DNA from 2 places in the Macrococcus equipercicus genome. Region 1 is predicted to be linked to the other one. Evidence: riboswitches for the same ligand, from Rfam matches in the RefSeq annotation. Region 1 holds a riboswitch; the other holds the start of a gene.
The links. Region 1 has a riboswitch for FMN ahead of KFV11_RS06240 (ECF transporter S component). Riboswitches for the same ligand answer to the same signal wherever they lie in the genome.
Positions count from the first base shown of each region.

Region 2: another riboswitch for FMN. It lies ahead of ribD (bifunctional diaminohydroxyphosphoribosylaminopyrimidine deaminase/5-amino-6-(5-phosphoribosylamino)uracil reductase RibD); the one in region 1 lies ahead of KFV11_RS06240 (ECF transporter S component).

Region 1 is NZ_CP073809.1:1,207,664-1,223,127, forward strand. It holds gene KFV11_RS06195 (asparaginase) at 1-324, shown strand, start outside; gene KFV11_RS06200 (YpdA family putative bacillithiol disulfide reductase) at 314-1,294, opposite strand; gene KFV11_RS06205 (CBS domain-containing protein) at 1,340-1,978, opposite strand; gene KFV11_RS06210 (LysM peptidoglycan-binding domain-containing protein) at 2,001-3,032, opposite strand; gene KFV11_RS06215 (RecQ family ATP-dependent DNA helicase) at 3,107-4,468, opposite strand; gene KFV11_RS06220 (helix-turn-helix domain-containing protein) at 4,446-5,378, opposite strand; gene KFV11_RS06225 (ferredoxin) at 5,504-5,728, shown strand; gene KFV11_RS06230 (sulfurtransferase TusA family protein) at 5,793-6,017, opposite strand; gene KFV11_RS06235 (YeeE/YedE family protein) at 6,036-7,109, opposite strand; gene KFV11_RS06240 (ECF transporter S component) at 7,253-7,798, opposite strand; FMN riboswitch at 7,881-8,006, opposite strand; gene KFV11_RS06245 (ATP-binding protein) at 8,063-9,730, opposite strand; gene KFV11_RS06250 (response regulator transcription factor) at 9,781-10,491, opposite strand; gene ccsB (c-type cytochrome biogenesis protein CcsB) at 10,507-11,709, opposite strand; gene resB (cytochrome c biogenesis protein ResB) at 11,706-13,337, opposite strand; gene resA (thiol-disulfide oxidoreductase ResA) at 13,352-13,885, opposite strand; gene KFV11_RS06270 (pseudouridine synthase) at 13,963-14,700, opposite strand; gene scpB (SMC-Scp complex subunit ScpB) at 14,693-15,238, opposite strand; gene KFV11_RS06280 (segregation and condensation protein A) at 15,232-15,464, opposite strand, start outside.
Region 2 is NZ_CP073809.1:1,561,174-1,576,637, forward strand. It holds gene leuS (leucine--tRNA ligase) at 1-93, opposite strand, end outside; gene KFV11_RS08080 (nuclease-related domain-containing protein) at 431-1,345, shown strand; gene KFV11_RS08085 (MDR family MFS transporter) at 1,507-2,670, opposite strand; gene mnmL (tRNA modification radical SAM protein MnmL/YtqA) at 2,764-3,720, shown strand; gene mnmM (tRNA 5-(aminomethyl)-2-thiouridylate-methyltransferase MnmM) at 3,710-4,261, shown strand; gene KFV11_RS08100 (transcriptional regulator, SarA/Rot family) at 4,270-4,674, opposite strand; gene KFV11_RS08105 (alpha/beta fold hydrolase) at 4,717-5,523, opposite strand; gene KFV11_RS08110 (gamma carbonic anhydrase) at 5,585-6,100, shown strand; gene KFV11_RS08115 (hypothetical protein) at 6,127-6,462, opposite strand; gene KFV11_RS08120 (AAA family ATPase) at 6,575-7,606, opposite strand; gene KFV11_RS11700 (hypothetical protein) at 7,749-7,877, shown strand; gene KFV11_RS08125 (proline dehydrogenase family protein) at 8,215-9,207, shown strand; gene ribH (6,7-dimethyl-8-ribityllumazine synthase) at 9,247-9,702, opposite strand; gene ribA (GTP cyclohydrolase II) at 9,699-10,889, opposite strand; gene KFV11_RS08140 (riboflavin synthase) at 10,886-11,473, opposite strand; gene ribD (bifunctional diaminohydroxyphosphoribosylaminopyrimidine deaminase/5-amino-6-(5-phosphoribosylamino)uracil reductase RibD) at 11,454-12,494, opposite strand; FMN riboswitch at 12,612-12,747, opposite strand; gene hutI (imidazolonepropionase) at 12,874-14,106, opposite strand; gene hutU (urocanate hydratase) at 14,099-15,464, opposite strand, start outside.

The DNA of each region.
Region 1 (15,464 bases):
GATGCAGAACTGCTCCGCTTCTTCAGTGAAGCGCACTATAACGGCGTCATCATTGAAGCACTAGGGCAGGGAAACCTGCCGCCGAGTGCGCTCAGCGGGCTGAACGAACTGCTTGCCCAGCATATTCCAGTCGTCCTTGTCTCACGCTGCTTCAACGGCATCGTCAGCAATAACTATCAGTATGAAGGCGGCGGCTATGAGCTTCATCAGAAAGGAGTCATCTTCTCGAACGGCCTGAACGGTCAGAAAGCCCGGCTGAAGCTGATTGTTGCACTCAGCAACGGTCTGCACAGTGAGAAACTGACCACTTATTTCAGCCGGTAACGGCTCTCCTCTTATTGATGGTTTCCGCTATAAGACCGCCGTGGAACTTACCATTTTCGATGAAAATGGTGTTCGCATCATTTCCGGCAGCGATGACGCCTGCGATGAACAAATCAGCTACATTCGTCTCCATCGTCTCGCGGTCATAGTAAGGCGCTGTACCGTAATCATTGGTCACAAGCTCGATGCCCGCTGCCTTCAGAAATGAATAGTCAGGATGATAACCGATCATCGCAAACACATCATCATTCTCAAGCTCATAAGTGTTACCTTCCGCTGAGAAGATGACGATGTTTTCAGTAATTTCTTCAACATGCGCATTGAAATGCATCTCAATCTTTTCGTTTTTGACGAGTGAATCAAATATCGGCAGTATCCATGGCTTAATACTCTTTGAATACGCAGCGCCACGGTAAATGACAGTCACTTCTGCCCCTGCCTTCTCCAGTTCGATTGCAGCATCGACTGCTGAATTTTTGCCGCCGATGATTACTACTTTCTTGTTGAAGTACGGATGTGCCTCCTTGAAATAGTGATGGACTTTCGCAAGCTCTGCACCCGGCACTTCAAGTGTGTTCGGCTGACCATAGTAACCTGTCGCAATCGTCAAGTAGCGGCACTGATACGTGTCCTTAGTTGTTTTCAGCCGGAAGCCGTCGTCATGTCGTGTCACTTCAAGCACGGTCTCTTCAATACGGATGTCCAGGTCATAATATTTTGCAACCGCACGGTAGTAGACAAGCGCCTGGTTGCGTCTCGGCTTATGCTCTTCGACTATAAACGGTACGTCCCCGATGCCGAGCTTCTCACTGGATGAGAAGAACGTCTGATGGGTCGGATAGTTGTAGATTGCCTGCACTACATTCCCTTTTTCAATAATCAGCGTATCAATCCCCAGCCTTTTCTGCTCGATTGCTGCTGACATACCGCACGGCCCTGCTCCGATAATAATACTTTCAATTACTTTCAAATGATTACACCTTCCTCATAAAAAAGAAGCTCAGCAACGAGCTCCTTAGTCTTCTTGAATATCAAGGATTTTAAATCCGTGATTTTTTAAGTATTTTGTAAATTTCTTGATGTCCTTATCTGATTCTACTTTAATGATCATACGGCGGTGCATCTTATCTGTCTCATCAAATGTAACAAATGAAATGGCGTTCACTTTGAATTTCTGCATTGCCTGCGCCAGACGCTTAATACGGCCTTCTGCATCGATGGAAGTGATGGCGATACGGACGCCCTTACGGTTCATGCCGAATGCACTCTTGAACTGCTCCATAACATCAAAGCGTGTGACTACACCGAGAAATTCATTACGGTCATTGATGATACTTAGAATCGGGAAATCTTGAAGTGACAAAAATGATTCTTCAAATAATGAGTCGTCTTTAACACTATATTTATCAAGTGTCAAAATGTCTTTAATCTTCGTATTATCCAGAAAATCGTCCTTACCTTTTCTATCTTTCATGAAGAAGAAATGTCTGAAAATATCAAACTGTGTCGCTGTGCCGAAATAAGTACCGCTGCCTACTACCGGCATGCCGTCAATTCCGTAATGCTCCAGCTTATCAAGCACTGATCTGACAGAATCGTCAGGACTTGCCACATAACACTTGCCTTTTGGTATCATAATCGTTTTTAAGTACATATCCATCCCCCTAATTTGCTTACTATTCAGGTATGACTAATGTCTGTCCTGCCCCGATTGCATTGCCTGAAATGCCATTGGCACGTCTAATCTTTTCTACGTTTGCAGGTGTACCACTGCCATAATATTTAATGGCAATGCGGTATAAATTCTCGTTGGCGCCTACAACGTGAGTCGCTGCTACTGTATGATGGCTATCTTCAGTTGTGACTTTCTCGGAAGCCGGTGTTTCTGTCGTTGGCACCTCTGTTGTCGGTGCTTCTGTTGTTACTTCTTCAGTTGCTACTTCTGTCATCGGCGTTTCCGTCGTCGGTACTTCTGTTGTTACTTCTTCGGTCATCTCTTCGGTCATCGGTGCTTCTGTCGTTGGTGCTTCTGTCATTGGTGCTTCTGTCGTCACTTCTTCAGTTGCTGCTTCGGTCATCGGTGCTTCTGTCGTTACTGCTTCTGTCGTCGCCGGCTCTTGAGCTGTGTCTGTCGTTTCAGCCTTTGATTTCGTCGCAGCTTTGTCTTCTGTAGACTGCTCTTTATTTTGAGTGACCGCTACTTGATCCTGCTTTGGACCGTTGATCTGCTTGTTAATATACATTCCAATCAGCAGTATGATCGGTATTAAGATTAACAGAGCCGCTAACAGAGGTATCAACTTGCTTGCAGGCTTATGCTCGTCTGCTTCATCACTTTCATGTTCTGCTGCGACGGGCTCGACAGGAGTCGGCTCAACCGCATCCGCTTCTGCACTTTGTTCCGCCGTGCTGCCGGCACCGGCAACAAATGTCGTCCGGCTGATTGTTTGATCCGCTTCACCGGCTGCCGCGTTGCGCTTACGCCGTTTGTCTCTTCCTCTTTCTTCCGCCGGTTCATCTTCGTTCTGTTCGACACGACGTCGTCTTTCTGCTGAACGGTTCTTTCTGGACACACCACGCTTCAGAAATCCTTGCGTGTCATCCGCCTGCGCATCAGACGTCACCGTCGGCTCTTCTGTCACATCTTCCTGTCTTTCGATAGGCTGTCTGCTTTTTTCAAATTCATCTCTAAAATCATCTTTTGACATGTTCTCACCTGCTTATTCTTTATATAAATATATTATTTATTATAGACAATGAAAGACTTATTAGTAAAGCACTACTAGGCCGGAAACAAAGAATTAATGTATTCCTTGTAGCCGAGCTCTGTTTTCTGCTGCAGCACCGTCTGGAAGCTGAACGCTTGATCACCGACACAGACTTGACAATGTCGGCACCCTTCTTCTACATCATAAAGCCTGCTGGTCAGACAATGGTCTTTTGCCCCGTATTCAGTCATCGCCCGCAGCGCCTCATATTTGACGGCGGTTTCCAGTGTCAGCAGCCGCTCAAGTTCCTGATACGAAAATCGTCTGAGCAGAATCGAGATAGACTCCTGTTTCTCTTCACTGAGCCGGATATTGTCCCGATATAATATCAGGTCTTGTTCTGTCACCCGGTCTTCTTCAAGAAATCTGTAGGCAATATTCAGGTCTTCTGCATTAAACAGCAGAATGGCCTGGGACTGCTCACCGTCACGCCCCGCCCGGCCGATTTCCTGCACGTATTGAAACATCGACTTCGGGACATGATAGTGGATAACCGTTCTGATATTCTTCTTGTTGATTCCCATGCCAAACGCGCTGGTGGCGCAGACATACTGGATGCTGTCATTCTGAAAGGACAGCTGCACGCCCATCCTATCCTCATAGCTCATATCAGCATGATAGGTCATCCCCTTGAAACCCGCACTTGTCAGCTGCTGATGGATATCATCGCACATCCGCTTTGAAGAGAAGTAGATGATTGACGGTCCGGCAGACCACAGCAGCTCTTTCAGCAGCGACATTTTCCTGGCAGATGGCGCAGGCAGCACCTTCAAAAAGATGTTCTCTCTGACCGTTCGATTGTCGATGACATGAAGGCGCCGGTGCAGCAGATGCTGGATGTCATGAATGGTCTTATCATTAGCAGTCGCTGTCAGGGCTATCACCTGGACGCCGGCATAATAATCCAGCAATTCGTTCAGCAGCAGATAATGCGGCCTGAAATCATAACCCCACTCAGAGAGACAGTGCGCTTCATCAATGATGATATGGGTGAAATCAACAGCAGAGATAAAGGCGCGCGCTCTATCAGTCGCAAGCCATTCAGGAGAGCAGAAGATGAAGTGATACTGCTGGAGCCGATCAAGAATCATCCGCTTCTCCCGGATATCAAGATGGCTGTGAATGCACACCGCTTTGATTTTCAGCCGTTTAAGCTCTGCGACCTGGTCCTCCATCAATGAAACGAGCGGTGTAATGACCAGCGCCCTGCCGTTGACAGTCAGGACAGGAAGCTGATAGCAGAGTGACTTGCCGCCACCTGTCGGCAGCAGCGCGAGAATATCCTCGCCGCGGTTCGCTGCCTCAACAATAGCCTCCTGCCCGGGACGGAGCGTCTGGAAGCCGTATATTTGCTTAAGAATCTGCTTCTGGTCCATTATATTCCCCCTTAATTACAAGACAGATGGCAAGCTTAATCTTGAAGTAATCATCGATACTTGAGTTTTCGAAGTAAGGCTTCAGCCGTTCAAAAGCATGCTTGTCGTACAGCGCCCGAATTTCACCGACCTCTGCCGGCCTGATGAAGCGCTGCCAGTCAAACGGATAATCTTTAATCATCATCTCTATGAGGTGATCTTCTATAGTGTGATGTTTAACCCCGCGGGCAGCAGCCATCTGCTGAATGGTGAGCCGCCCGCTGAGCAGTGCTGCTGTTTTCTCAGTGGCACTGTGAAGCGGCAGCCGGATGTAGAGAGGAGACAGCACCGGATGCTGTCGGATGAGCTCGGTCAGCAGATTGAACTCCTTCAGCAGTACAAGCTCCAGTGCGTCTGCAGGCAGCTGAAACCGGGTCGTCAGTTCGGACCTGCTACTATGCTGTCCGCATCCGTCCGGCAGCAGCAGGAAGCTGCAGCATGCGCCGAGCTGCTGTTCGACCTGTTCGTATAGACTGATAAGTTCCGCTTTAAATTCATCAGGATGATTTTTGTAGTAAGCAAAACAGTGCTTGACCTGCTGCTGCACATAAAGATGATTGGTGACCGGATAAAACGTCGTCAACTTCCCGGCATAGGCGGACAACGACTGTGTCAGCAGCCTCAAACTCTGGAAGGTCAGTGCAGCGGAATCATAGAAATAAGGATAGAAAATATAATCTTCCACCGCCCCATCCTGTTCAGTCAATAGTGCTTTAAGCTCAGGAAAAGCATGATAGAACGGCATCATCCCCTGCATTAAAGCATCGAAATACGTCTGGTGGGATTTATAGCCGGTCAATATATTAATGAAACTTTTATCCGTTTTTGACTGAAACTTCTTTTTTGCCGCCAGTGCTAGTACAGAATTCATTGGTTCCTCCGAATAATATAGGTTGAAAAATAAGGAATGAATCTCTAAAATAAGTATGTACTGATAGTGTAGCACTTTTATGTAAGGAGGCGAATAGTTTGGCAGGTAAATATACGATTGTCGATATGGATACATGTATCGCATGTGGTGCTTGTGGTGCCGCTGCGCCCGATATATATGACTATGATGATGAAGGCATTGCATTTGTAATCCTCGATGACAACAAAGGGACTCAAGAAGTTCCTGAAGAACTGGAAGAAGACATGATCGATGCGTTTGAAGGATGTCCGACCGATTCTATTAAAGTAGCAGATGAATCATTCGACGGAGATGCACTTAAATTCGAATAACCACATAAAAAACGGATGGAATCTATTATTCCATCCGTTTTTTTATGACAATCACTTTCTTAAACTAAGCTTTCTGCACGGTGATGGTCCATGACGCATCATCCAGCTGCTCATAGTTCGTCACCGGGTAGTTGTTGTCCGCTGCCCAGTTCGGAATGGCTTCTGTTGCCTGCGTGCAGTCGAAATCTATTTTAAGTTCTTCACCTACTGCTAGTGTCTCCATTTTTTTCTGAGCTTCGATTAACGGGAATGGACAGACCATCCCAACCGTCCCTAATTCGTGTACCATAATAACTTCTCCTGTCTATTAGGCAGTCTGCGCGACCGCTTTAGTTTTTGCTGATTTCTTAAACTGCTGCATCGGTCTGACAAATACAAAGTAACTCATAAACCAGGTGCCAAGGATCATAAAGACTAAGGACAGCCAGCCCTGCCATGACATCGTTGCTGTTGCCACCATACCGTTACCGATAGAACAGCCGCCTGCCATAGATGCGCCGAATCCCATCATCACACCACCGATGACGCTGTTTCTGATCGTCTTAATGTCCGGCAGTCTCCATCTGAATTCGCGTGACCCTTTAGCAGCGATGTATGAGCCGGCGACAATCCCAAGAACAAGGAATACGCCCCAGTCAAGCAGTGATACATTACCTGTCGTAATAAACTGAACCAGTTTAGCTGATGGTGTCGTGATGCCGAGACCGCCGACCCTACCAGTCGATATGCTCATCGGCCAGGCAAGTAGTGCGATCAAACCGATGACGACCGCTGCTGTAAATGTATGATAACGCTTCTCGAACAAGTAATGTCTTATACCTGTGTAGCGCTGTTTCAATTGAGGAACAGCGGCTGACTTTTTACTCAGTGAACGGTTCACAAAGAATAACGTGACGGCTGCCAGCACTACAACGAACACCCAGAATGGAATGCCTGTCGTTTCCGTCATACTAGAGCTGACGACTGTTTTGCTGTTGATTTTGTCGAGGACCGGTTTCAGGAATCCGAATTTCGTCGCTGATGCACTGAGAGCATACATGAAGAGGGCAATCCAGCTGCCGATCAGCCCTTCACCTGCACGGTACCATGTTCCTGTGGCACAGCCGCCTGCAAGAATAATACCAACACCAAAAACAAACGAGCCGATGATGGTTCCGACGACCGGAAATGCTTCATAGCTCAGCTGATAGACACCTGCCGCTGATAAGATCAGCAGCCCGATGCTCTGAATGGTAATGGCGATCAGTAACGCATAAAACATTTTGTTGCTTTTTTGCACGTACATATCTCTGAAGCCGCCTGTCAGACAGAATCTTGTCCGCTGCATGACAAAACCGAGAAGTGCACCTACGATTAAACCACTAATAATTGTCCAGATCAATTGTTTACCTCCTACAATTCCGATATATTTAATAAGATATATCATAATCAATAGGCGATTCAATTGCAAGTGTTTGTTTCCATAAAAAGAACCGGCAAATGCCGGCTCTGTTATGTCATGTTAGTTTGTTATCAAGTATGATGTTAAAAACGTCTGCGCAGCAGTGGCAGCAGCGGTCGTGCGATGAGCATGAAAATGACTGAGACAACTAACCCTTTAACGACATTGAACGGGATAATTCCTGCAGACACGATAACTTTTAAGTTCGCCGCGATATCCTCAAGATTCATGATCATGCCGTAAAGCGGCAGCAGCACAAAGTAGTTCAAAATGCTCATCACAGCTGCCATGACAAGTGTCGCCACTAAAAAAGCAGGTACGAGATGATGCTTCAGCTGCCGTCCTGACACAAAGTAGATGCTCAGCAGGAAAGATGCACCTGCTAAAAAGTTCGCTACCGGACCGACAGGATCGGCCGGAGTGAACAGGAAGTTAAGAATATTTTTAATCGCTTCTACAGCCAGTGCACCAGCGGGTCCTACAGTGAATAATGCCAGCAGTGCCGGAATATCACTGAAATCAATCGTTAAATAAGGCGGTAGAAACGGCAGTGGAAATTTGATGAACATCAAGATGAAACTGATTGCGCTTAATAGACTGATCAAGATCAGCCGTTTTGTCTTATGAATATTTGCCATGGTAAACTCCTTACATTCATCCGAGAATGAGGAGGTGGCATCACAAATAAACATGACGATATTCATGTGTTCCCTCCATCTTCTCCCATCCAGACTTTACTGTCGGCCCTGGAGTTCCACCAAGTCAGCCATCATCATACGATGACAGGTCGCGGGCTATAACCGCCGGTACGGAATTTCACCGTCCCCGAAGATGAATATTTAATTATTTTGGACTTAAGTCCATCACTAATCATATCAAAAACCAATAAAAAATCAATGTTTTGGTATTGAAATCATGAATTTTGTCCCCTGCCCTGCTTCACTGGCCACAGTAATCGTCCCGCCGTGAGACTGCACGATGGCCTGCACGATGAACAAGCCGAGCCCTGTCCCGTGATTCCCTCGCGTTCTTGCGGCATCCACTTTGTAGAACCGGTCAAAAATATGAGGAAGATGCGACGCCGCTATACCTACACCTGTGTCCATGACAATCATCTCAAGCACATCATCCCCGGCTGCCTGAAGCATAACTTTGTCACCGGCATGCGTGTACCTGATGGCGTTATCTATTAAGTTGGTCAGCACCTGGATCATCTTGTCATAGTCCATCCTCCAGTGCAGCTCATCATCCACTTCAACAGTCAGCTGGACACCGTTGTCGCTCAAGCGCTGGTTGAAGTTCGTCGCAACTTTGTCAAACAATGACTTCACCTGCACATCCTCCAGCAGCATTTCATTGCTGCCGGCATCATAGCGGGCTACGTTGAGCAGCTCGTTGACCATCCGGTTCAGCCGTTTGCTCTCATCGAGAATAATATAGAGAAATTCATCGCGTTCTTCCTTTGTCTCACCGATTCCGTCGAGCAGTGCTTCTGTATAGCCCTGCAGCATCTGAATCGGTGTTCTCAGTTCATGGGAGACATTCGCGATAAACCGCTTCTTCATCTCATCATTCTGATATTCCTCAGTCATGTCACGGATGAGAGCAACGGCTCCGATTTTCTGGTTGGTCTTCACCGGTGAGATGATGATGACAAAGTGATGATGGTGCGCGGTGACTGAATAAGTCTCCGTCTGTTCAAGTGTCGTCACTGCATTAAACCGTTCAGTGAGCACTGCTTTCGCTTCGTCGTCTATCAAGGCGAGAAACCGGTCGGCCATCGGATTTTTAAGCTGCGCTTCAATATCGAGATTGTAGCTGAGCACCCCGTCTGCCATCGCGTCAATCAGTTTGTCCCGCACGTTCCGTTCTGCTTTGATGGAACTGATGTTGCGGCGTATGTCCTGTTCCATCTTGTTGAAAGCGACCGTCAGTTCACCGATCTCATCCCTCGACTGCGTATCCAGTCTGCCGGTCTGTTCACCGCGTGCCACTTTGAAGGCCGAGTCTTTCAGCAGCAGCAGCGGCTTCGTGATTCTTGTCGACAGAAAGAAGGCAAAGATCGTCGTCAAAATAATAAGCAGCAGTGTGACGATGAGGATAATCAGGCAGATGTACTGGATGGTGTCCGAGATGGAGTTGATATCCTGATAGAGGATGATCGCACCGTTCGTATTAAAAGCCTGGGAAGGAAAACCGAGCAGAATATAGCGGTGCAGCTCTCCTTGATACTGGACATTGATAGTCTTTGTCACGTGCTGCTCCTGCTCAAACACCTTCTTGTAATCTTTGTTCGTCCGCACTTGATCAACCATCATTTGTTTGAGCGGGTCATCAAACGGTTTCGTCAGTGCAGCCTTACTTTTAATGATGATCAGTCCGGCCGGGTTCTCAATCAGCTCCTTGGCATAGTCCAGTGAATCCTGCTGATTGTGCCGGCTCATCAGCACCTGTTCTATTTTAGTGGCATTCTGATAGAGGTTGTTGCCCGTCTCAGAAATGAAATAAGCGTTGAAGAAACTGACGAGTGCTATCGACAATATAATTAAAACTGTAGTCACTATCAAAATGATAGTTAACCACAGTTTAATGACGACACTATTTAAATACTTCATTGGTCTTTGACCTCAAATTTGTAGCCCACGCCCCATACCGTATGAATCATCTCGGCTGTCCGCGGGGATACTTTATTCAGCTTCTCACGCAGTCGCTTGACGTGCGTATCCACTGTGCGTAAGTCACCATAAAACTCATAGTGCCATACTTCTTTCAGCAGCTGTTCACGGTCAAAGACTTTGTCCGGTGACTTTGCCAGAAAGAGCAGCAGTTCATATTCCTTCGGTGTCAGATTGACTTCCTTGTTTTCTGCGCTCACCCGGTGGGCATCATTATCGATGACGAGGGAGTCGAATACTATTAAATCTTTGGCATGACTGTCATGCTGAAAGAACAGGGAACTTTGTGAGCGTCTTAAAATCGCTTTGACACGCAGCACTACTTCGCGGGGCGAAAACGGTTTGACGATATAATCATCAGCGCCGATCTCAAAGCCTTCCACCCGGTTGTTCTCCTCGCCTTTAGCCGTCAGTATAATAATCGGCGTCGACTTCTCCTCCCGGATTTTGCGGCAGACTGCCATGCCGTCCATACCGGGCAGCATGATATCCAGTAAAATACAGTGGAAGTTGCTCGCCAGTGCCAGCTCGAGTGCCTGTTCACCATCTGCTGCTTCCACGGTTTCAAAGCCTTCCCGTTCCAGATACATCTTAGCAAGTTTTCTAATTCTATCTTCATCATCTACAATCAGAATTCTCTCTTTCATATGACACATCCTTTTCTAGGCGTATGAATGCAGCCCTGCAATAATTAAGTTTACCGCAATGACGTTAAATAAGATGATTCCCATACCGACTACTGCAAGCCATGCTGATTTCTTGCCTTCCCAGCCGCGTCCTAATCTTAAATGCAGGAAAATGGCATAGAACAGGAACGTAATCAGTGCCCATACTTCTTTCGGGTCCCAGCCCCAGAATCTGCTCCAGGCGATCTGAGCCCAGATGCTTGCAAATAATATGCCGCCTAGCGCAAACAGCGGGAAGCCGATAATGACTGAGCGGTAGCCGATTTCATCCATCATCGGCAGTGAAACTTTGGTCGTCAGTGGTTTGACCATCGAAAAGATCGTCCTTCTTGCAATCAGGCGAATCAGCGCGTAAAGAATCGAACCGATAATAATCGACCAGAGCACAGTCGTTAATTTCTGTGCGTTCAATACCGGCGGGACTTCAATACCGGTCATAAAATGTTTCGTTTCTTTCCACTGATTATCACCATTCGGATTGACAGGAATCGCATCCTTAAATGTGATCAGCGCAGGGAGGTGATAGCTTGCGACCGCATCACGGCCATTTTTATCCGTATAGAAGAAGTTGTCCTCATAATGGACAATGCCTTTCATCACAATCGTCGTCAAAATAAAGGCGATGACAAGGACGATGAAATACATGACGACTTCAAGCCAGAATGCATCTTTTGATTTCTTGCTGCTGTCAACATAGCGCAGCAAATAGATGAGACCGGCTATAGAACTGACCGATAAAATACCATAGGATAATGTCACTGTAATGACGTGAATAGCCAGCCAGTTACTCTGCAGCGCCGGAATCAGCGGTGAGACATCGTGCGAAAACATACTTGCATAAACGATGACCAGCATCGCTACCGGCAGTGAAAATAAGGCAAGAATCGGTGTATGATAGATGGCGTTGATGACGAGGAAGCCGCCGACCATCATAATCCCGAACATCGTTAAAAATTCATACATGTTGCTGACCGGCGCATGACCGGCAGCAAGCCATCGTGTGACAAAGTAGACAAGCTGCATAATAAAGCCGACAGCTGTCAGTATGACAGCGATGCGTTCGCTTCCTTTTCTTTTTGCTTTAATGCTTGCAGAAAAAGGAACGATTGCTATTAAATAAAGAATGAATGCAGCGTATAACGCCGTGCTGCTGATATTCAATAGTGTATCATGATTCATGACTGATCCTCCGATTCATCATTTTTGTCCTTAACTTCAGGTAGATGATAAGTTTCTAATAAACTGTTGATTTCATTTTTCAGACCGAAATAGTTTTTGTTCGTATGTGCTGCCAGTTTAAAGCCGTTCTCCTGATTGATCCATATTCTGCGGTGATTGATATAGGAGCCGATGAACAGCCCGAGCAGGAAGATAGTGAAACCGGCGAATAAAATAGGCAGCGTCAAGTCTTTTTTCACTGTCAGGAAAGTCAGTATATGATTAGTCGCACTGACAAACTTGATGGAATAGTCGTTCCCCTGTGAAATGTCTTGAGATGAACGGATTTTCAGCATACTGAATTCAGGTTTCCGGCCTTTCTCCGCAACTTCAAAGACGAAGGCCGGGTTGATCGTATTCGGTGACTTTGTAGACAGTGTACCATTTGCCTCGACCTTATCAAAATCAGGGGCATAGTTCCTTAAATGAATCGATAAGTTATTCGCGATTTTATAATCGGACGCGGGTTCATCCAGGTTCACCGTGAACTGTTTCCCTGTCTCCTGCCCTGTCTTGTTATTGATGAGTTTAAAGGTCATTTCCTTCAGCTGGCTCTGATCAAAGCTGTTCTGATAAAGCTCGAAATGGTCAAACTTAAACGGGTGATTGACGCGGATACTGCCTTTTCTCAGTTCATTGAGAGCAGGTTCTGCACCCGGGATGTTCTTATTGCCATTGGTAAAGAGTGTCAGCTTCGTTTCGTAGTTCTTTGCTATCATATTCTCTGACGCATCTGCTTTCATCGAAACAGTATTGGACTGCGCCGTCTGATCATACTGCTCAAAAATAAACTTGTCGTGTCTGATGTAGTAATGCTTGTTTGTGCCGGGAACACTTTTCGTATCCCCTTCCTTCAGCGCGATCGAGCCGTCGTAATAAAACGCCGGAATAAAACGCAGCATACTGCCGGCAAGCAGAATAATCAGCCCGAGATGGTTGATATAAGGACCGTAACGGCTGATCCTTCCTTTTTCAGCAAGCAGTGAGCTGCCTTCTATTTTCACTTTATAGCGTTTTTTCTCAAGCGTCGCTTTGACGTCTTCAAGCGCCACTGTTTTAGAATCAGTCAATGTCAGCCGCTGTCTTTTCAGGAAAGACGGATGCTTTTTGACTGTCTGGCTGCGCAGCGACTTAAAGAGCGGCACACCGCGGTCAATACTCGCTGCAATGATTGAGAAGGCAACCAGTGCCAGCAAAATCAAAAACCACCATGATGTATAAAGGTTATCAAACCCGAGCTTGTAGTAGAGATAGCCGATAGAGCCGTACTTCTCACTGTAGAATGTTGCGGGGTCTTCATTCAATGGGATGAAGTACTGCTGCGGCAGTATAGAACCGATAGCCGCTCCGATGACGGTCAGCACAAGAAGTGTCACTCCTGTTTTGACCGAGCTGAAGAAGATCCATATTTTATCGATCAACGTTCTGTTTTTCGTCTTACTGCGCACGGCAGAACCATCGTAACGCATAATATCTGTCGTTTTCTTCTTATCATAATCATCGTTGATCAATCGTCCGCAGTTCTGGCACAGCTGTGTCCCCGGAGGATTGACGTGTCCGCATGTGCAGACTATTTGTTTTTCATTCATTGACCGGCCCTCACTTACGGTGTAATGCTTTTCATGTATTTTTCGATAGTCCCGCTGTTCATTTCGCCTTCATGGACCGCTTTGACTGTGCCGTTCTTATCAATGACCACAGTCGTCGGCAGCGGATCGATACCAAAGGCATCGCTCACTTCATTGTTGTTATCAAAAGCAATGGGCAGCCGGACCGGTTCATCCAGTCCTTTAAAGAACTGAGTCACCTGCTGCGGCGTCTTCTTAATATGGATGGCAAGTACTTCGACACCTTGCTTCTTATACTTCTCGTAGTTCTTATTCAGCGCAGGCATCTCCTTGCGGCACGGCTTACACCATGTTCCCCAGAAGTTCAGGATGAGCCCTTTACCTTTATAGTCACTCAAGTTGACTGTTCTGCCGTCCATTGTCTTCAGCTGAAAGGCAGGTGCCTGCTCTCCAACTTTCACAATACCTTTGTTGTCTTTTGTCATCGTGATGTAGATGATGAACCCGATCGCCGCGATAATCAGCAGCATAACGATATATTGAGTGATTTTCTTCGCTTGTCTGGACATAACATACTCCTTACTTAAACATGATTATGTCTATTATAGCATTCAACAAAATTGATTTAGTGGCAACAATGTGAATTTTAGCCTTTAAACTGTGCCATCTGACGCAGCGTCTTCACTTCATGCGGCGAGAGTTCGCGCGCATCTCCGGCATTCAGACTTTTCAGCGTCAGATTACCGTATTCAATGCGTGATAACTTCACCACTTCATGACCGAAATGCGCAAACATACGGCGGACCTGCCGGTTTCTGCCTTCAGATATAGTGATCTCAACGAGCGTTGTATTCTTCTCCCGGTCCTGTGATTTCACTTTGACCACAGCTGGTGCCGTTTTGCCGTCTTCAAGCATGATGCCTTGCTCCAGCTGTCTCACTTGTTCACGCAGCAGATAGCCTTTCAGCTTCGCCACGTATTTCTTCTTCACTTTATATCGCGGATGTGTCATGTGGTTCGCAAATTCGCCGTCATTCGTCAGCAGCAGTAATCCTGACGTCTCGTAGTCCAGCCGGCCGACCGGGAATATCCGTTCCTGCAGCTGCGGAAAGAAATCAGTGACGACGGTTCTCCCTTTATCATCGGATACACTTGTAATGACTTTCGCCGGTTTATGGAATAAAATATACAGCTTATCCGGATTCTCAAGCGGTATCCCCTCCACTTCTATCTTGTCGGTCGGTTTCACCTTCGTGCCCAGTGTCTTGACGACTTCACCGTTCACAGTCACTTTACCTTCTGTAATGAGGACTTCCGCTTTTCGGCGTGATGTTACACCGCTTTGTGCAATGACTTTCTGCAGTCTTTCAAATTGTTCACTCATATGAGTCTCCTTTGTCGTTCATAGATTTAAAGAACTGTTCCATCTCAAGTTCATGTTCTGTCGTGCTGTCCGCAGGCAGTTCAGCAAGTGATTCAATGCCGAACACCTGCAGGAAATAATCAGAGGTATAAAGCTGCTGACTTCGTGTCTCCTCCTGCTTAGTGATGACCAGACCTTTGTCGAGCAGCGTCTTGACAGGACCGTCGGAACTCACGCCCCGCATCGCTTCAATATCACTTCTCGTTACGGGTTGATTATAAGCGATGATGGCCAATGTTTCCATTGAGGCCTGTGTCAACTTACGTCCGACTTCCTGTGTCACCAGCCGGTCGATATAAGGATTCAGTTCCGGCATAACGCCTAAAAAATAACGGCTGCCGTATTTTTGGATGCGCATGACCCGCGAGTCGAAGTGCGCGACGAGTTCAGTGATTTCATCTGCGGTGACATCAAGCAGCTCACAAAGCGTCAGCTGTTCAATGCCTTCGTCTCCTACGGTATAAAGGAGACCTGTTAATATATCCTGATTGCTTAACATGCTAACTTCCCTCTTCTAATTTCGATTTCGCCGAACAATGTCTCCTGGCTGACGGCAATTTCCTGATGCTTGATCATCTCAAGCATCGCGATAAAAATGGTCACGAGCCGATGCCGGGATTCATTGAACGTAAATAAGTCCGTAAAGCGGATATGACCATCCGCACTCAAGCGCTGCCTGATTAAGTCTGTACCCTGCTGTATCGTATAGGATTCACGGGCAAGTG
Region 2 (15,464 bases), 350 kb from region 1:
CTTCTTCGTTGAATCATCTTCTGTTTTGAATGTCTTATTCTCAGCCCAGTATTGCTGCCATTTCTTCTCGATTTCATTATGGTTAAAGTTCATCTGTTTTCCTCCTTAAAATAAATAAAGACAGTCATCCCTGGAAGAGGGACGACTGTCATATAGACAACCGCGGTACCACCCGCAATTCACTGTCATTATCAGTGCAGCTCAATGTGATTCAGTTATGTAGACTCCGGCAAGTTCGCTGGCATCATTATCAGTTCGCACCACCACTGACTCTCTTCTAGAATGACGTCTCAGTTACTACTCCAGTTACTCTCTACTATAAAATGCCGGTGCAAAATGTGCAAGTTATTTTTGGCAGTTAAAAAATTTATCATCTGTTTAGTTGCCGCGTTCCATTTTAATATAAGAGAGAAGACGAAGGAGGACACTATTGGACATCATCAAGCCGTTTACCCAAAATAGTACTGCTTACCTGCTGCAGCAGAAATTACTGCGCCATGGACTGACTGAACATGAAACAAAGGAACTCAGAAAACACCAGGATGGCAGCCGCGGAGAAACATGGTTTGCTCGTGCAGTCGCTGAAAATTGTGATGAAGCCATTATTTATTTCGATCTTGTCCTCACTCTGATGGGCAAAGAATTTCAGATTGACTGTCTCATCATCATGCATGACGAGCTTTATATTTTTGAGGTTAAATGGACGAACCATGATATCATCTGCCGCAATTGCACTTATTATTTCCTCGATTCAAATGTAGAGATCATCACATACAGTCAGCAGGCTGTACGGACGAAACAACTTTTCCGGCTGCTGCTTGAGAGAAACAACCTGCACTATTCTACTTACTATTACCACGTCTTCGCAAACCCTGACCGCAAGATTTACGGCATTACACCGGATGATCGCTGCTTGACGTATCATGACGTCACACCGTTTTTACAACAATGTTCACGCGTCCCCATGTTCTATGACCATACTGCTCTGCACCGCACTTTAATGAAACACGCACTGACTCATTCAAGATATGAACAGACCGTTATTTTTGACTATAAGCAGGCTGCAAGAGGTGTCTTCTGTCCATGCAGCCAGCTCATTTCAAAAGCCACCAACAAGAACTTCCGCTGCCGCTGCGGCAAAACATTCACTACGAGAGAATTTCTGGACATCGCTCTATATGACTTTAGGACTTTATTCCCTGAGTTACCTATTTCCGTGCCGGCCATCCATGACTGGTGTTTAAAACTTGTCTCTGAACGAACTATTAGACGCTATTTAATGAACTATTACGTACCCCACGGTAATAAACGCGCAACAACATATCAACCTGCGAACAGCAAATAATAGATTTAAGAGGATTGATGGGAATAAGGACAAATGTACTCCCGCTTTTTCGGATTTGTCCTTATATTTCCTGGATACGGACAAATCTCCCCTGCTAACCTTAGATTTGTCCTTATCAATCATCACAAAAAACCACACCTCTGTTATGGTGTGGTTCATTATCAGTCAGTCAGTTTTTTATCATACACGGCTAGAAAGAAAAACCCGATCAGCAGCAGACCAATGATGACATAGAACATCGTCTGCATATTAAAGGCATCAACGATAATCCCACCGAACAGTGGTCCGATCGCCCGGCCTAAAGTCGCTGTTGAATTGACGATGCCCTGATAGACACCGAGCCTGCCTTCCGGTGCCAGCTGATTGGCAATCGTCGGCACGGCCGGCCAGACAAACATCTCTCCAAGTGTCAATATCGCCATGCCGATGATAAACAATGAGAACGACTCAGCAAAACTGCTCACTATATATGAGACAATAAATATTACTATACCGACTGCTATCTGCTGCTTGATTCTGCCTGCCATGCGTTTGACAACCGGATTAATGAACGGCTGACCGACAATGATCAGTATGCCGTTCAGCGCCCAGAGGAAGCTGTACTGCTTCAGACTGATGCCGATGTCCTGCGTGTAACTTGAGATTGTTGTCTGCCACTGGACATAGCCGATCCAGCAGAGACAATACATGACACATATAAGAAGCAATGCATTGAACCTCGTCTTATCCCGCACATCACCGACACTTTTCAGCTGGCTGCCGGCTGTACTGCCGCCGTGCACACCTCTATAGCCCAGCGCCGCTATGAGCAGGAAGACGACATAGAGCGCCAGGTTCGCGAGAAATATATACTCGAACTTTAAATCAGCGACAAATCCACCGGCAGAGGCACCGACTGCCACCCCGATATTCTGCGCTAAATAGATTGCATTGAATGTTTTCCGACCGCCTTCCGGCCATGCAGCTCCTGCCATCGCATAGATGGACGGAAAAATCATACCGGAACCGAATCCGAGCACAACAAGCCAGACTGCATACCACGGCCAGCCATGAAGAAAAACAATGCCGACCAGACTAAGCAGTGCAATGATGATGCCGGTAAGCGTCGATAAGTAACCGCCGATTCTATCGAACAGTGAGCCACCGATTAAATTCCCGACAACCGATGCACCGGAATTCAACATCAGCACAAATCCTGCCGTGCTGAGGCTTTTTCCCAGTTCATCATGTATGTATATTGTGTTAAGCGGCCAGATGAAGCTTGCTCCTGTGACATTGACCGCCATTCCTATAATTAACAACCATATTATTCGTGGCATAAACACTGCTCCTCATTACTTCCTCTTTACAGCCTATCTTTTTTTTCACCGCAGTACAACGTTTTATGTTAAAATCCTACAATAAGAAAGGTGAGAATAATGGACCAATTTAAATATGCATTAGACAATAAACGCTATCATACATGGAACTACCATCTCCGTCAGAAGTTCGGCCAGAAAATCTTCAAAGTGGCACTGGAAGGCGGATTCGACTGCCCGAACCGTGACGGTACTGTGGCACATGGCGGCTGTACATTCTGCTCTGTTGCAGGATCAGGCGACTTTGCGGGTGACCGGGTCGACCCGATTCCTGTCCAGTTCGAGAAGATCAAGAACCGCACGCACGAAAAATGGAAGGACGGTCAGTATATCGCCTACTTCCAGGCTTATACAAACACGCATGCACCGCTGCACGTTCTGAAGGAGAAGTACGAGGCGGCACTCGCACAGGAAGGCGTCGTCGGCCTGTCCATCGCGACGCGTCCCGACTGTCTGCCGGAAGATGTCGTTGAATACCTCGCTGAACTGAACGAACGCACGTACCTCTGGGTCGAGCTTGGCCTCCAGACCGTCCACCAGGAGACGTCAGACCTCATCAATCGCGCGCATGATATGCAGTGCTATTATGAAGGCGTCGAAAAACTCCGTAAGCACAACATCAACATCTGCTCCCACATCATCAACGGTCTACCGGGTGAGAACTACGACATGATGATGGAGACGGCTCAGGCTGTCGCAGCTATGGATGTCCAGGGCATCAAGATTCACCTGCTGCATTTACTTAAAGGGACCCCGATGGTCAAGCAGTACGAAAAAGGGAAGCTCGAATTCATGACAAAAGACGATTATGTCTCTCTTGTCGCAGACCAGCTCGAAATTCTGCCGCCGGAAATGATCATCCACCGCATTACCGGCGACGGCCCGATTGAACTGATGATCGGCCCGATGTGGAGCGTCAATAAATGGGAAGTGCTGAATGCGATTGATAAGGAGCTTATCCGCCGTGACAGCTGGCAGGGAAAACTCTATAAAGAGGAAGTCACGAATGAAGCTTAAAGGAATTCTGCCGTTCTCCAAGCTGCTGATTGACCAGTTCGTCACTGACACAGACATTGTCGTTGATGCGACATGCGGCAACGGCAACGATACACTTTATCTGGCAGAACGTGTGCCGCATGGCCATGTCTATGCGTTTGACATTCAGGAGACTGCTATACAGAATACAAAACAGCAAACAGCCGATCACGCGAATATCACATTTATTCACGACGGCCATCAGCATGTTGACCAGTACTTACCGGACCGCGACATCAGCTGCGCTATATTCAATCTCGGCTACCTGCCAAAAGGCGACAAATCTATCGTCACACTCCCTGAGACAACGATCACAGCCGTCCAGAAGCTGTTTGCGCGTCTTAAATCCGGCGGAGTCATTATACTTGTCATTTATCCGGGACATGCAGAAGGACAGATTGAGAAAGAAGCAGTGCTCGACTTTCTGCAGACTTATGACCAGGAGACTGCCCATATTTTAAAATACGAATTTATCAACCAGCGCAACCAGCCACCGTTTATCTGCGCCATAGAAAAAAGGTAAGCTGAAGCTTACCTTTGTGATTCGCAGATCGACAGCACAGCGTTAAAATGCTTGCGTAAATTTTCAAGATTGTCACTGATGGCCTTACAGGCAGCTTTGACAATCTTTTCTTTTTCCGGTGCTTTATCTTCATTATAGTGAATAATAACAGTCCGTTCGTCATCAGATGGTCTCTCTTTAGTAATCCAGCCTTTGCTTACGAGGTTGTTAAAAAAACGGGTTCGTTTATAAGGTTTGATATCGATATATTTATCCAGAGCTCTCATGGCCATCGGACCATTGTTCCATAGAGCGACCATCACGACATATTCATTTTTGGACAAGCCGAATTCATCAGAAATCTTCTGGAATATCCCATCAATTTCATGCTGCAGTTCATTGAGCAGCATCATGTCTTTGACATCATGAGACATAACATCCCCACCTCTGTAAGTTGATACAGTTGTTATACCCTGCTATTCCGAAATTAACCCAACATAATAAATTCTATTGTTCATAAAAGATTCTATATAGCGCAGTATGTTTTCTTTCTCCGGCTCCTGGTGCAGTTCATGATAGAGCCCGTTCCAGCACTTCACATACATCTCATCCGTTTGAAATTCCTTGCTGAATAACCGGGTCTGCTCGAGATCAGCGAGCTTATCTTCTCCTGCATACATCAGCAGAAGCGGTACGCTGCTGAGCGCCGGAATATTTTCCATCGTGTCTTTCATCGCCTCCATAATAGAGCGATACCAGTTGAAACTCACTTTACTGATCATCAGTGAATCGGACTCAGCATCTTTCACGGCATCTGCTGAGCGCGTCAGCTGATTCATCGCAATATTCATATCGAACTTGGCATCTTTTGACGTCCCGCCGAAACTGGAGGCGAAAATGTTCTTCCGTGTCGACAATGTATTTTGAAAACCAAAGAGCGGTGATATTAAAATCAGGCCTTCAAGATTGAGGGTGACGCGCTCCAGTAAATTCACAGCAATCAGGCCGCCGAGACCGATGCCGAAAAGAAATACCGGCAGACGATATTCCTCTGCTACTTCTATCCATTCGAGCACAGCCTCACGATATACACCAAATGATTCAATATGTCCTTTGTTGACACGGGATGTCTGTCCCTGGCCGGGCAGGTCTCCCATAACGACATGATAACCGCTTCTTCTCAGCTGTGTAATCAGCCAGGCATAACGCCCGTGGTGCTCCAGCATATTATGAACGATGACGACGACGCCTTTAGCGGCCTTTTCTGTTTCCCACTTCCACATAATTTCTGCTCCTTCTGTCAATCAATGATATGATTAAGTATAACAAAAAAGGGGGCACAAGATGGAACTCAAATATAACGGCCATAGGCCAAATATCTCAGACACTGCATTTATCGCGCCAACTGCAGTCATTACAGGTGATGTCACAGTCGGTGATCACGCTTCCGTCTGGTATGGGACAGTCATCCGCGGAGATGTCAGCCCTGTCATTATCGGCAGTCAGAGCAACGTCCAGGATCTGTGCTGTCTTCATCAGTCACCAGATAAGCCGCTCATCATTGAAGATTGTGTGACAATCGGCCACCGGGTGACGCTGCATTCGTGCACGATTAAAGAAAACGCCCTTGTCGGTATGGATTCGACCATACTCGATGGCGCTGAAATCGGTGAATATGCCTTTATCGGAGCAGGGTCTCTCGTGCCGCCCGGCAAGAAGATTCCACCGAGAACACTTGCTTTCGGCCGGCCCGCTCAAGTCGTGCGCGAGCTGAACGACCATGACTACAGTGAGCTGGAACGCATTTACCGCTCGTATGTCGACAAAGGTCAGCAGTATAAAGCGGCTCATACAGAATAATTCCACACAAAAAAATTCGGTACCGCTTAAGCGACACCGAATTTTTTGTGCATAAATGCTGTGCTTGTGATCAGGAAGCTGAAGACAAATTCATAGAACATTGAGAAGAAGTTCGAGAAGAAGAAGGAGATATTCTGCGCAACTATCGTACCGATTCCTTGATCGCCGAACAGGAAGTTGACATCTATCGCATTATCGATGATGTTAAGCAGTATAATGACAAGTCCCATCGTCCATGCTCTCTTTGTAAGTATTGCCACGATGACTGCAATGATTGTAATAACAATCGGTTCAAATACAAACAACTGCATGAATGGATCCAGTTCATGACCGAATATATAATATGCCATATCTTTGAACATTAGTAGCACACCTCTTAATTAATCAATATACGTCTATTTTAACACCACTATCCCATCCATAATGTAAAGTTTCCTTAAAGATTTTGGTCACCGATTTACAATTCCTTAATATTCAATTGTCCCGCCCGTCTGCCAGCAATTCATCGACAAGCCGGTGCGCTTCTTCATACATTTCGTAGTAATCCATGCCTTCCAGTATAACCGTACGGTCACGGAGCTGCTGGCTGTCAAGTTCAGCGAGCATCAGCTCATACATCTCATCACCGCTTTCAGCAGTCGGCAGTACAATGATGAGTGCCCATGTCTGCAGTGAGATATAGAAATCGAACACCGGCGCGACATGGTTGAAGTCCTGCTCGCTCAGATGAGATTTTGCGAACAGCTTTGTCATCATCACATCTGTGTCTGCAAAGAACACTTTCCGTGTACCTGGTGAATGAATATGACGGCGGTTGTGCTCATACTGACCGATACCGATCTCGTGAAAATCCTTGATGTCGAGCTCTTCTTCCCGGACCAGCCGCTCCGTCAGAAAGTCCGGCATATATTCCAGTGAATAAGACGTTGAATAGCGCCGCGCTAAATCTCGTGTCAGTGCTGTCTTGCCTGTTCCGGCGCCACCGATGATCAGCACATTTTTGACGAAGAAACGCCTGAACGGCCGGGTGACATAATCCCAGTTGAAGAGCGGATTCTCCCTTATGGAAGTGCCGCTGATACCAGTCACGCGGCGGTCCACACGTGTAATGACGACGTCTGCCTCCCAGCAGTCGGAGAAGTAGTCATCAAGCGGCTTCATATACTCATCTTCACCGACATAGAAAGTCACCCGTTCCGTTATATCTGTCGACTGCTCCACACTTTCCCGGAGCATATTCAGCCACGGTGCCCAGCCGGCAGGATATTTCGGGATAGCTGTTTCATCGAGCATCAGCACGGAGACGGTCGGATCATCTTTCAGCAGCTCCCGCATCGCCTTGACGCGGTTTTTCAGGCTCATGCCGGCAAGGTCTCCCCGGTCACCGTCGTAACCTGAGACGATGACAAACGCTCTATCATTCTCGCGCTTGGCACGGACAATCTGTTCAAAGTGGCCGACATGGCATGGTGCAAATGTCCCAAAATAAATTCCTAAGCTTTTCATCAGCTGACTCCTTGTCATGATTTACTTTATTAATAGCAGTATAGCAGACATCAATAAAGTAAATAAATTATTTACAAATGCTTTAAAGCAGATTCACATATCGCCTTTACAATGAAAGTGATTATAAACCAAGGAGGCAGTCATGAAGCTGATCAAGAAGATCATCATCACATTAACTGTTATTATGGCTTTACCTCAACTGATAGAAATCAGCGCCGAACCGATCAACAAAGAAACGATCGCTATAAAAAGTGCCCAGTCTGATGATTAGGCACTTCTCAGCTGTTCTTATTGTGGTAGATGCAACACTGCAGAGTCATGCGGTGAGCAGAAGACAAACGATTCTATTCGGTATCACTACCCGCGTTGACAATCAATGAATAGCGCCGCGCCCGCTGCTTCATAAATGAACCTCCTTCATCTTACCGTTCGGAGCGCCATTAATTTTACATGAGCCTCTGTCTTTTTCAGTATGCCTCCTTATTCCCCGGGAATGATTATTCAAAAAATGTAAAATATCTTTCTGCAATATGATAAGAAAACGCTTAACTTTCTTCAAATTTGTAGTACTATAATTGATATGCAAGATATTTAAGGAGGCTTTACTGATGGATTTGACAAGAGATTTTTTTATTAAGCTGAGTGAGAACCAGGCATTAAATGCCGCAGCCAAACGCTATGGTCTGGCACTTGGTGCAAACAAAGTCGTTGCAGGTGTGGACATCCCTTCAACAATCAAGGCAATCCGCGTGCTGAACGCTAAAGGGATTACGGCGACAGTCGATAATCTCGGCGAATTTGTCTTCTCGAAAGAAGAAGCGACAAAAGCTAAAAATGAAATTCTTGCGATGATTGAAGCGATTCATGAATCAGGCGTGAAAGCACATATGTCAATCAAACTGACGCAGATCGGCCTCGATGTCGATGAAGAGTTCTGCTACGAGAACGTGCGTGAAATTCTACTGAAAGCCCATGCATGCGGCAATATGCATATCAATATGGACACTGAAGATTACAAACATACAATGCAGACGTTCGCTATTCTTGACCGTCTGAAAGGTGAGTTCAAGAACGTCGGCACAGTTATCCAGGCTTATCTTTACCGCGCGACTGAAGATATCGATCAATATCAGGACGTGCGTCTCCGCTTAGTTAAAGGTGCTTACAAAGAACCGGCAGAGATCGCTTATCAGTCCAAGGAAGATATCGACGAGAACTACATCAAGCTGATTGAGCAGCGCCTGCTGAATGCAAAAGCGATGACATCTATCGCAACACATGACCATGATATCATCGACCATGCGAAGCGGTTCATCGCCCAGCACAACTTGAACAAAGAGCTGATTGAATTCCAGATGCTTTATGGTTTCCGTACAGAGCTGCAGGAGCAGATTGCTAATGAAGGCTATCAGTTCTGTGTCTATGTGCCGTTCGGCCAGGACTGGTACGGCTACTTCATGCGCCGCCTGGCAGAACGACCGCAGAACCTGCAGCTGGTGACGAAATCCATCTTCACGCCGGCTGTCAATAAAAGAATCGCAGCAGGCGCAGGAATTGCGGCAGCCATCACGCTGATCGCCGCAGCTAAAAACAGCAAATAAAAAGCAGCCTCGGCTGCTTTTTTTATTGGTTTTTACGCATCAGCTCAGCAGTTGATTCAAGTTCGCCATTTCAATCGCGGCTACTGCTGCCTCACCGCCTTTGTTGCCTGCTTTCGTGCCGGCACGTTCAATCGCCTGCTCTATCGTTTCTGTCGTCAGCACCCCGAAGATGACCGGTGTGCCCGACTCATTCGCTTTAGCAACCCCTTTTGCCACTTCGCTGCAGACGTAATCATAATGTGTTGTAGCGCCGCGGATGACACAGCCGAGCGTGATAACTGCATCATAATCCTTCTTGACGAGTTTCTGGGCAGCGAACGGAATTTCAAACGCACCGGGCACAAGCACGTGATCGATATGCTCTTCACGGACACCATGACGGATCAACGTATCGGTTGCCCCTTCCGTCAGCCGGTCTGTGATGAAATGATTGAATCTTGCCGTGACCACTGCTATTTTAAGTCCTTCACCTGTTAACTTCGCATCAAACTTCATATTAATTTCTCCTCCAGTAAATGGCCTAATTTTTCTTTCTTCGTCGTTAAATAGTTTCTGTTGTTCACGTTGCTGACAAACTGATGCGGCACACGCACTCTGACATCAATGCCGTATGCCTTCAGTCCTGAGATCTTCCGGGGGTTGTTGGTGATGATATTGACTGACAAGATGTCAAGGTCCCGCAGTATAGACGCCGCCACTGCGTAGTCACGCATGTCGCTCTCGAACCCGAGTGCGAGATTCGCTTCCACCGTGTCCATCCCCTGCTCGATCTTCTCGTATGCTTTTAACTTGTTGATCAGACCGATGCCGCGCCCTTCCTGGCGGAGATAGATGACGAGGCCGCCGTGCGTCTCGATGTGATGCAGCGCCTGCTCAAGCTGAATGCCGCAGTCACAGCGCTCACTATGAAAGACATCACCCGTCAGACATTCCGAATGAATGCGGACGTCCGGTATGCCGGTGTAAGGCTTCATGTAGACGACGTGCTCTTTGTCTGAATAAAGCTCCTGGAAGCCGTACAGTTTGAAATGACCGTACTTGGTCGGCATATCGACGACCGCTTCTCTTGTCACAAGCGGCTCTGTCACTTTGCGGTAATGCACCAGCGCATCAATCGTGATCATCTTCAAATCATGCTTATGCTTGAAGTCAACGAGGTCATCGCGCCGTGCCATCGTGCCGTCCTCTTTAATGATCTCGCAGATGACGCCTGTCTGTGTCGCGCCGCACAGCCGGGCGAGGTCGACACATGCCTCAGTATGGCCCTGGCGCTCCAGCACGCCGTCATCTTTTGCGATGAGCGGGAAGATATGACCTGGTGAATTAAATGTCTTCTCTGCACCGTCGCCGAGCAGTGCACGCACAGTGTCATAGCGTTCAGCAACGCTGATGCCGGTCGTACTCATCACGTGATCGATGCTCGCTGTAAACGCCGTGCCGTGAGGGTCGTCATTCGTCACGGTCATCGGCAGTAAACTGAACTTTTCAGCAATCGCGCGGGAAACCGGCGCACAGACGAGACCGCGTGCTTCTTTGATCATGAAGTTCAGCACATCCGGCTGCATGAACTCGGTGACAGCGAGCAGATCACCTTCATTTTCGCGGTCTTCAGAATCCACGACGATAATCGGCCGGCCTGCTGTTAACGCGCTCAGTGCTTCATCAATGGAATCAAACATCAGACTCTCTCCTTCTGCTTCAGCACATATTTACCGAGCATGTCGAACTCAAGGTGCACAGCATCGCCCGGCTTCAACTGCATCAGTTTCGTCTGCCGCTGCGTCTCAGGAATCAGCTGCACTTCAAAATAATTCGGCGCAAGCTTGAAGACAGTTAGCGATGTCCCGTCGACAGCGATGGAGCCTTTATCGATAATATAAGGCTGATCATCCGGCGCCAGACTGATATGACATACGGTCGCATTGTCCTGTCGGAATGTCCTCATCACTTTGGCCACCTTATCAATGTGGCCCGTGACAAAATGACCGCCCATTCTGCTTGAAGGCATCAATGCGCGTTCAAGATTCACTGTGAACCCGGCCTGCACCGCGGAGAATTTCGTGCGGTCTGAAGTGCCGGTGATGATATCAACATCAAAGGTCTCGGCCGTGAAGTGCGTCACTGTCAGACACGTGCCGTCAACAGCGATCGAGTCGCCGAGTTTGACGTCACCGAGAATAGCGGGACATTCAATCGTCATCTTCAGGCTTCGTCCGCCGGTGATGCGTCTGATGGTCCCTGTTGCTTCAATAATTCCTGTGAACATCGTTCTGCCCCTTTCTGTAAGTCAGCTTGACATCATGCTGGAACACATCGACACTTTTAAGTTCCAGCTGCTTGAGCGCTGACAGCTCTTTTTCTTCTGTATGGTAAAAACGATTGCGTTCAGTGCCGCCCAGCAATTTCGGGGCATAATAGAGGACGACTTCATCGAAACAATCGTGTTCAATAAATGCTGTGATAACGCTGCTGCCGCCTTCGACGAGCAGCCGGCGTATGCCGTGCTTATACAACAGCTTCGTAATATGACCAGGTGACAGATCATCAGTCACAATGACTTCAGCCGTCGTCTCGAGCTCGCGGCTTGTGATGATAATGATGCGCTGTTCTGAGTCGATGTCTGCCGCGTGCAGCTTGACATCACCTGACCTCGAGATGATAATCTTCGCAGGCTTTTTCCCGCTGACGTGACGGGCATCGAGTTTCGGCTGGTCCAGCTCATAAGTCCGCCTGCCGACCAGCACACCGTCCATCGTATGCCGCAGCTTGTGCACGTCAGTCCGGGAGTCTGCGTTCGTCAGCCACTTGCTCGAATCGCTGTCATCGGCAAGCTTGCCGTCAAGAGTCGCCGCAAGCTTCACCGTGACGTAGCAGGCAGAATCCTTTTTCGCCTGAAAGAACGGCGCGTAAAATTCCGTGATGTCATCATGTGGTTCATGACTGACTTCTATGCCGTGCGCTTCCATGTAAGCGATCCCAGTGTTATCAAGCGATGTATCCCGTGCGGCAAAGACGACGCGGCTGATGCCGGCCTCGACAACGGCCTCAGTGCACGGCGGCGTCTGACCGTAGTGACTGCACGGCTCAAGCGTACAGTAGAGCGTGGCACCGCGTGCGTCACCTGCCATAGCGAGTGCCTGCACTTCCGCATGACTGGAACCTTCCTTCAGATGCGCGCCGATACCAATGATGGCGCCGTCCCGCACAATGATGCAGCCGACCGCGGGATTTCTGCCCGTCTGACCGTTCGTCATCTGAGCGAGTTTGAATGCTTCGTTAATATACATCTGCTCCTCCTTAACAACAAAAGCGCCCGCAGCAGCGGGCGCTTAAATTTTGGTATCACAAATAAGACCATTCAGTTATAGTTTTCAAGCACAAATAAACCATACGATAATGGTGTCTTATTCTTTCTCCCATCCAGACTGTAACTGTCGGCTTCAGCTTTGCACTGAATCAGCCTTTATCAACGATAAAGGGTCGCGGGCTCATCAAAGATTTACCGCCGGTTGGGAATTTCACCCTGCCCCGAAAGAATGTTATTAACTTGTCTGTCAATCATAGACTGACAAGTCAATGGTACCGGAATCATGCCGCGAATGCAACCGATGACCCGCCCCAAATTTAAAAGCCATGTCTCCAGCTCAGGAGACATGGCTTTATTGATTATTTAAGTGCCAAGTCGTGATTCACAATCACTTGACCGTCCTTAATGACTTTCTCGGCATGATTCACGCCGTAATGGTACGGGATGTACTGATGGTTCGGTGCATGCCAGATGACGATGTTCGCTCTGTCACCTGTATTGATGGTGCCGGCGTCCAGCCCGATGGCTTTAGCGGCGTTGACTGTCACTGCGTTCCATATTTCGTTCGGTGACAGTTTCAGTTTGAGTGCTGCGATCGCCATGACCATCTGCAGGTTGTTCGTCACGCAGCTGCCCGGGTTGAAGTCGGTCGCAATAGCGATAGCACCGTTATTATCAATCATGCCGCGCGCATCGGCATAGCTGTCCTTGTTCAAGTAGAACGTCGTCCCCGGCAGCAGTACTGCGACTGTATCACTGTCGTGCAGCTGCCGCTTGCCTTCTTCGCTCGCTGCTACAAGATGATCGGCTGAGATGGCATGCTGTTCAATGGCCAGCTCAAGTCCGCCGAGCGGGTCGATTTCGTCTGCGTGGATTTTCACCCGCATGCCGAGGTCATTGGCTGCCTGCATGTATCGGCGGGATTCTTCAATGGTGAAGACTCCTGTCTCACAGAAGACATCCGCGAAATCTGCATAGTCCTTCACTTCCGGCAGGAAATCAATCATCTCCTGCATGAATTCCTCTCCGCCTCTTCCTGCCGGCACGGCATGCGGCCCGAGGAACGTATGCTTCATATCAAGCTGATATTTATCAGCAAGTCTGTGGGATACACGCAGCTGCTTCAGCTCCGTCTCACGGTCAAGACCATAGCCGCTCTTACTTTCCACGCCGAGCACACCGTGATGAATCATCGTCAGCAAGTTGTACTCTGCTTTCTTGAACAGCTCTTCTGCTGACGCCTCGCGCGTCGCTTTGACCGTCGAGAGAATACCGCCGCCCCGCTTCAATATTTCAAGGTATGACACGCCTTGACGTTTCAGCGCCATCTCATGTTCGCGGGAGCCGCCGTGAACGAGGTGGGTATGTGCATCAATCAATGCAGGAGAGACTACTTTGCCCGTCGCATCAATTGTCTCATGGGCTTCGTATTCTTCTGTATGCGGCCCTGAATAAACGATTTTTCCGTCTTTCACGACAACGGTGCCGTTCTCCACGATTGTCAGCTCATCGAGTTCACGACCTTTCAGCGGTCGGTCTGTCGATTTCGGCAGAATAAGCTCCTGAATGTTCTGGATGATTAAATCATTCATTGTGATCACCTTTCCCTGTAATCATCGGAATATGAACGCCGCGTTCCACGGCGACCTTAACAGCAATATCGTAACCTGCATCTGCATGACGCACAACCCCCATGCCCGGGTCAGTCGTCAGCACGCGCTCCAATCGTCGTTCTGCATTCTCGGTACCGTCCGCCACAACAACCATGCCGGCGTGCAGTGAATAACCCATACCGACACCGCCGCCGTGATGGAATGAAATCCATGAGCCGCCTGCCGCTGTATTGACGAGCGCATTCAGCACCGCCCAGTCACCGACCGCATCACTGCCGTCCTGCATCGCTTCTGTCTCGCGGTTAGGACTTGCCACCGAACCTGAATCAAGGTGATCCCGGCCGATGACAATCGGTGCAGAGATTTCGCCGTCACGCACGAGGCGGTTCAGCGCAAGACCCATCTTCACCCGTTCGCCGTAACCGAGCCATGCGATACGAGCAGGCAGTCCTTGGAAAGCGATCTTCTCCTCAGCGAGATCGAGCCAGCGCAATAACTTCTCGTTATCCGGGAACAGCTTTCTCATCTCTTCGTCTGCACGTGCAATGTCTTTCGGGTCACCACTTAATGCGACGAAACGGAACGGTCCTTTACCTTCACAGAACAGCGGTCGGATGTACGCCGGTACAAATCCCGGGAAGTTGAACGCATCACTCACGCCTTCGTCAAAAGCCACCTGCCGGATGTTGTTGCCGTAGTCAAAGGCAACTGCACCGTTCTTCTGGAACTCGAGCATATATTCAACGTGTTTCGCCATCGACGCTTTAGCTAACTTCACATAGTTCGCAGGATCTGCGTCGCGCAGCGCCTTTGCCTCTTCCAGCGAATAGCCTTGTGGAATGTAGCCGTTCAGCGGGTCATGGGCACTTGTCTGGTCAGTGATGATATCAATCTTGAAGCCTTTGTCTAAAATAGCTTTGTGTGTATCGACCGCATTACCGACTAACCCGATGGATAACGGCGTGCCTGCCTGACGTGCTTCTTCCGCCATGCGCAGCGCCTCGTCCAGGTCATGTGTCTTGACGTCTGTATAACGCGTTTCAATCCGTTTGTCGATCCGTGATTCATCGACGTCAACACCGATGACCACACCGCCGTTCATTGTGACCGCGAGCGGCTGCGCGCCGCCCATTCCGCCGAGTCCTGCTGTGAGTGTCACTGTACCGTTCAGCTGCCCGCCGAAATGCTGGTTCGCAAGTTCCCCGAATGTCTCATATGTCCCCTGGACAATCCCCTGCGAGCCGATGTAGATCCAGCTGCCTGCAGTCATCTGGCCGTACATCATCAGCCCTTTCTTGTCGAGCTCATGGAAATGCTCCCAGTTTGCCCAGTTCGGT